Regions from separate parts of the Psychrobacter sp. TB15 genome, predicted to be linked through region 2. Evidence: riboswitches for the same ligand, from Rfam matches in the RefSeq annotation. Region 2 holds a riboswitch; the other holds the start of a gene.

Region 1 (3,427 bases), on a different contig from region 2:
GGTTATTTCATGTCTAGCGGTCTGCCTCTACCATCTGCCTATAAAAAAACCACTGATAGCAAAGGCTAAAGTGGTTTTTACTTAAGTGGTTTTTGCTTAAGTGGTTTTACTGAGTATAATTACGCAAACTAGCCGCGCATTGATAAGCATCAAAAAAGGTGCTTATACTAATAGCAGCACAATCACCGTAAAGATGACGAAGTACACAAAGACGCCAGCGGTCGCATAAAACGTCTTAATCTCTTTATTATTAATCTTAATCTTGCTGAGCGTCGTGCCAAGCTTGAGCATAGAGATGGCAAAAAAGTAAAACGCCAAAGCCAGTAGCGTGATACTGATAATAAATATCACCACGGGAGCGACGATACCAAAAAAGGTCTCGGTGCCGGGGAACAGTATCTTACCTTTGATAACCAGTATCAGTAGTACGGCAGCCAGCCCCGACGCCGAGGCATGAAAAAAGATAATATCGTGCCAAGAAGCATCCGTTCTATAAAAGCTATTTTCGATACCGAAATGACTATCAGCATGGTCCACTTCGGTCGCCCCTCTTTTTCCGACGGCTCGATAGGCGTTTATCTTACTGACTGTAATCAGGAAGGTAAAAAAGGTAAAGGCAATCCACAAAAAGACGTACAAGTTCAAGCTCATAACTACCTCAAGACTTACATAATTATGCGTTCAATATATCATTTATATCAATCATATTATGTATTAATAAGACTAACAAGTGTACGGAGTGTTTATAAGCCTCGCTACATGATGGTTAGTTTGCGAGTATTAAGGTGGTCGAACTTGTTCCCCCTTTCTTACTGACATAAAAAAACCGCTACGGCTTGAGGCGGTAGCGGTACTTTGCCCTAGGTATAGTGAGTTCATTATAAAAACGATACAGCGGGACTGGGATGAATTTTATGCAGCCTCTGTATGCGTAGGCACAGCACGCCAGTAAAATTTATACCAGTTCCGCCTTGAAAAACTATGTCTCTATTTTATTTAGAATCGACTATAGCTAAAACTTAATTTTAGATACTAAGGATACTAAGGGTGAGTTGTCAGTTAAAGTAGCTAATAGATGTATGAATGCCATTCATTGTCATTCCTGATACGCTTGCATCACCGCTTACAAGTCGTCTATGATGATGCAGTAGCTATCGATAATAGCCATTCGCAGTACGGATTCATTAGCAGTACTGATCAAAAATAATGCAGCACCACTCAATCTTGTCGGGGTGCTTTGCTTTTAACCTTGTAACGATTGTTAAAACCATCGCTGAGACACACCCGTGAACCTGAAGCAGTTAGCACTGACGTAGGAAACAAGCATGACAGACCCTAAGCAGTCTATAAATAAGAGAAACCTCTACCTGATTCGCTGATCTGATAGCGCCTTACATGTTGAGATTTTGCCTTTCTTGTTTTGCCTTTTTTGTTTTATTTAAACAGCATCAGTCTGATTGTTTTCTATCATTAAAAAGGAAACAACCATGCAGTCGACCACCAAACTGACCCTCACCCTCGAATGGTTTTTGAACCCTGACCACCTGCCCTTTATCGCGGGTGTGACCACGGGCGCACATGAGCAAGCAGGGCTGGATATCACCATCATTGAGCCTGACGATCATTATGATGGCTTTGCTGAATTGCAAAACCAAAGTATCGATCTGCATGTAAATGAGCCGATCCATCTGTTTGAGCATTATGCGCCTAATCTGCGTGCGCTGGGCTGCTTTTTTGAGACCGATGGCGGCATATTGATGCAGCAATCCAGCATGGATAAATTAAAAAACAATCAACCGATTCGCATTTGCACCCCTGCCGCTGAAGAAAAAACCAATCGTATTGGCTTTGAGATATTAGCGCGCTATGCCAAGAAAAACGGCTTTAGTATCAGTCGTGACAATGTGAGCTTTGTACAAAAGGACTTTTATCATATAAAAAACCTGCAAGAAGACCCAAACCTCGATGGTGCATGGTTGTGCTTTTATAACTTTGAAGGGGTTGAAGCGACGCATGAAGGGTTAGACTTTACGTTTATCGATCAGAACCTGTCCCCTTATCCGAACTTCTCAGCGTTAGAGATTCTAACGACTGATGAGATCTATAGCGCAAAAAAGGACGCGATAGATACCTTTATCCAAGTCACCAATCAGATGACAGAACACTGTAAAAGTGAGCCTGAGTCTGCGCGCCGCATGTATTATGACTATAGTAAAACTGAGGCGGACGCGCTGATGGATGCGATTATTGATAATACGTTAGGCAGATTGATCACGCCGATCATGCCTGATGGAAATAAATGGCAAGAACTGCGCGAGATGCTAGCCGACATCGATATCGTGACGTTGAATGATGAGCAATATCAATCGCTGTGGGTGCTGTAGGCATTTTAGAAGTTAAGATATCTTGAATAATAAAAAACCGCTATCGTTTTACTGTGGCGGTTTTTTATAATGTGCACTAAGTCAACTATCAAACTATAGTAAAGCAAAAGTATGCTCAATAGGGGTCAGGATGCTAATTATTGCTAGAAATAATGTACATGAAAAATTAGATAACGACGACTATAATGTCGCGTTTTTAAACCCTGGACAAAGCTATGAAGTCATTGGAATAGAGTATGGATACTTTCGTGTCGTTCTAGACAATCTAGATGCAGCAATGGTTCACCCTATCTACTGTGATGTCCAAAACTATAAAAACGTCAATCTATGGGCGCAAGAGATCAATGACAAAAATTTTCATTTTACACCTAGAAAGTTTAATGACTATTCGTACTTTTTTGAGCGTTTCCATGATGGTGATATAGAATGTGTTAATACGTATATGCATTACTTAGGTACACTATTTGGCGTGCATTCGCTAAAAAATACAATATATGGCCTTTACCTTGAAGCTATTAGCAACGAAAAACTCATAATAAGTTACTGGCTTAAACAGTGGATGAAAAGCTTGTTTAAAGTAGAAAAGGCAATAAATTTAAGACAATTTAGTAAAGCAGATTGGCAGCAAAAGCTAGTAGAATTTTTTGAACCATAAAAAACCGCTATCGTTTTGCTGTGGAGGTTTTTTTATTTGATGATAATAGAATAATAAGATTATTGCTGCACGATACCAAGTTGCTTGGCTTCTTTGAGCCAACTTGGGAACTCTTCTAGCATGTTTTCATACAAGGCTTCTTCGCTGATATCGTCCAAATCATCGAGTTCAAAAAAGTCGCAATTATCAATCACGCGCCCTGTCATGTCGTCTAGTTTTTTGAGAATACCATAACCACGACCACCCAAGCCCACAAACTGCCAAAATATCGGGAGTTTCGCCGCTTCCGTCATGACTCTCGTGATACCGCGATTGTCATTCACCCCGCCATCACTGATAAATAGCACGTAGATAGGCACGTCTAAGCCGTCCTTTTGATAAAACTCAG
Region 2 (3,427 bases):
AAGAACCACTATTTGACTGTGTCGATACGTTGACAGGCTCACTTCTCGCCTTTGCCGATATGCTACCTAATATTGCCCCTAATGTTGAGGCTATGCGTGAAGCAACGATGAAAGGCTACGCTACCGCTACGGACTTAGCAGACTACCTCGTACGCAGAGGCGTGGCGTTCCGTGATGCCCATGAAGTCGTTGGCAACGCTGTTGCGCTCGCTATCGATGAAGGTGTTGATTTGAGCGATTTAACACTAGAACAATTACAGCAGTTTAGTGATGCTATTGGCGATGACGTCTTTGATTATCTAACGCTTGAGGGCTCATTGGCCGCTCGTGATCATCTCGGTGGTACAGCGCCCAATCAAGTTAAACAAGCTGTGATCAATGGCCGCGCGCGCCTAAAAGCTTTTGCTTAGTCTTTGTTTTTGACTTGAGCTTTTGCTTTCGTTGTTATTTAAAACCTGCCAATACGGTGGGTTTTTTCATGCTTGTTTATAGACAGTTACTGTTGCTACACCCGATAGTCTTTGCTAAATTTGCCAAGACCGTTATCATAGGAGGATACATCTATAGCCCAATAAACATAATGAATGAGGAGCACATCATGACGGAGACTTTTAATCCGCAAGCCAACACTGTATTTTGCCGTAAGTACCAGCAAGATTTGCCAAAAATGCCGCATCCGCCTTTTCCTAACAAAAAAGGCCAAGAGCTACAAGACACTGTCTCTGACAAAGCATGGAAGGAGTGGCTTGAGCAGCAAACCATGCTGATCAACGAAAACCATCTAAGTATGATGGACCCAGAAGCAAAGAAGTTCTTAACTGAGCAGCGTGAGAAGTTCTTAGATAACGAGGATTATGAGCGCGCGCAGGGCTGGACACCTGAGAAATAAACCTAGCTCTTTACTGCAAGCAAACTAATCCATTATAAGCAAACTATGCAAATGGCTATATATTATGAGCCAAATTTGCTACTATCAAAACTGCTAGTATTAAGCTTACTAGCTCAAAACACGACAACACTGACAGACTCGGGGTGCGTTGTACAATAAGCTAAAAAGCTTTTGTACATTCGCTGAGAGATCACCCGCCGAACCTGATGCGGTTAGTACCGACGCAGGGAAGTCTTCAGCATTTATTATCTATGACAAAGGACGGGCAGAAATGCCTTTTTATCCCGGTTACTTTTAGCCTTAATGTACGCATGGCTAAGTAATCAAAGCGGATATCAAGCGTCGTCCATAGCTCGATGACAATTATTTGCAGCTAGATGGTTTTTGATTTAGTCGCTAGCGATTGCTCATAAGCTCAACTTGCCTAGATAACGAATGCTATCCCCGCAGCGACTGGCGGTGTTGATTTTATTCAAAACAACACGCTAGGACAGCATATGACAACCTCAACCGTACCTCCAAAGACCCAACAAAACGCCGCTGACAAAAAGGCGGATGCACTAAAAACTCCGGCCCATCGTAATCAACAAGACACTCGTTTTGAAGAAGACGCGCGTGACCTGCACCGCATTCTCCCTGCTTCTCGTAAAGTCTATATCCAAGGCTCAAGGCCTGATATCCAAGTACCCATGCGCGAGATCACGCTGGATTCCACGCCTATTCAGGGCGTTGATGAGTCCGACTGGGAGCAAAACCCACCTTTTTATGTTTATGACACCTCAGGCGTCTATACCGACCCCAATGTCGATATCGATCTAACCCGCGGCTTGCCCAAACTGCGCGAGGGCTGGATAGCCGAGCGCGGTGATACCGAACAATTAAGCGGTTTATCCAGCTCATACGGGCAAGCGCGTGCGCGTGATATCACCACAGCCAATCTACGCTTTGCCCATATCGATAAGCCGCGCCGCGCAAAAATTAGTGAGGGCAAAGCCGGCAATGTCACGCAAATGTACTACGCGCGCCGCGGTATTATCACCCCTGAGATGGAGTATATCGCCATTCGCGAGACGCAAAAGCAGCATGAGCTGACTGACATGCGTCAGCACGACGGCGAGAGCTTCGGCGCTAATACGCCAAAAGTGATTACCCCTGAGTTTGTACGTAGCGAGGTCGCGGCTGGTCGCGCAATCATCCCCAATAACATCAATCATCCTGAGTCTGAGCCGATGATTATCGGGCGCAATTTCTTAGTAAAAATTAACGCCAATATCGGCAACTCAGCACTCGGTTCGTCTATCGATGAAGAAGTATCAAAGATGACATGGGCAACGCGCTGGGGCGCGGATACCATCATGGATTTGTCGACAGGTAACCATATTCATGAGACTCGTGAATGGCTGATTCGTAACTCGCCGGTACCCATCGGTACGGTGCCTATTTATCAAGCATTAGAGAAAGTCGATGGCGTCGCTGAAGACCTTACATGGGAGATATTCCGTGATACGCTTATCGAGCAAGCCGAACAAGGCGTCGATTACTTCACCATTCACGCAGGCGTGCTGCTGCGTTATGTGCCGCTCACTGCCAATCGCTTAACGGGTATCGTCTCGCGTGGTGGCTCGATCATGGCGCAGTGGTGCCTAGCCCATCATAAAGAGAGCTTTTTATACACCCATTTTGAGGATATCTGCGAGATTATGAAGCAGTATGATGTGGCGTTTAGCTTAGGCGATGGTCTACGTCCTGGCTGCTTACAAGACGCCAATGACGAAGCGCAATTTGGCGAATTGCGTACGCTTGGCGAGCTGACAAAAATCGCTTGGCAGCACGATGTGCAGGTAATGATCGAAGGTCCAGGGCACGTGGCGATGAACCGCATCAAAGAAAATATGGACTTGCAGCTTGAGCTCTGTAATGATGCGCCGTTCTACACCTTAGGGCCACTGACCACCGATATCGCACCCGGCTATGATCATATCACTAGTGCTATTGGCGCGGCAATGATTGGCTGGTTTGGCACTGCTATGCTGTGCTATGTAACACCAAAAGAGCATTTAGGCCTACCGAATAAAAAAGACGTCAAAGACGGCATTATTACTTATAAAATCGCCGCGCATGCCGCTGATCTAGCCAAAGGTCATCCGGGCGCGCAAGCTCGCGATAATGCCTTATCTAAGGCGCGTTTTGAGTTTCGCTGGGATGATCAGTTCAATCTAGCGCTCGACCCTGATACCGCCCGTGAATATCATGACGAAACGCTGCCTAAAGACGCGCACAAATCAGCGCACTTTTGCTCCATGTGTGGCCCTAAGTTTTGCTCAATGAAAATCACCCAAAACGTCCGCGAGTACGCTAAAGGTTTGGATGCTAAAGAAAGTCTAGGCGCAGACGCTATGAGCACCGCTGAGATTGAGCAAGGTATGAAAGAGATGACTGAAAAATACCATAGTGAAGGCCGTCAGCTGTATAAAGAGGTATGATAATCAAAATTAATTTTTGTCCCATAAAAAAGCGCTACTAATCAGTAGCGCTTTT

Evidence for each region. Region 2 has a riboswitch for thiamine pyrophosphate ahead of thiC (phosphomethylpyrimidine synthase ThiC). Riboswitches for the same ligand answer to the same signal wherever they lie in the genome.
Region 1: it holds a riboswitch for thiamine pyrophosphate, as region 2 does, so the genes downstream of both, W234_RS0103665 (ABC transporter substrate-binding protein) here and thiC (phosphomethylpyrimidine synthase ThiC) in region 2, are expected to answer to the same signal.

Annotation. Positions count from the first base shown of each region.
Region 1 covers NZ_AYXN01000015.1:196,730-200,156, forward strand. The annotation lists gene W234_RS0103660 (hypothetical protein) at 163-651, opposite strand; TPP riboswitch at 1,219-1,336, shown strand; gene W234_RS0103665 (ABC transporter substrate-binding protein) at 1,488-2,384, shown strand; gene W234_RS0103670 (hypothetical protein) at 2,515-3,039, shown strand; gene W234_RS0103675 (VWA domain-containing protein) at 3,099-3,427, opposite strand, start outside.
Region 2 covers NZ_AYXN01000031.1:141,253-144,679, forward strand. The annotation lists gene argH (argininosuccinate lyase) at 1-410, shown strand, start outside; gene W234_RS0107465 (oxidative damage protection protein) at 599-889, shown strand; TPP riboswitch at 1,019-1,136, shown strand; gene thiC (phosphomethylpyrimidine synthase ThiC) at 1,387-3,372, shown strand.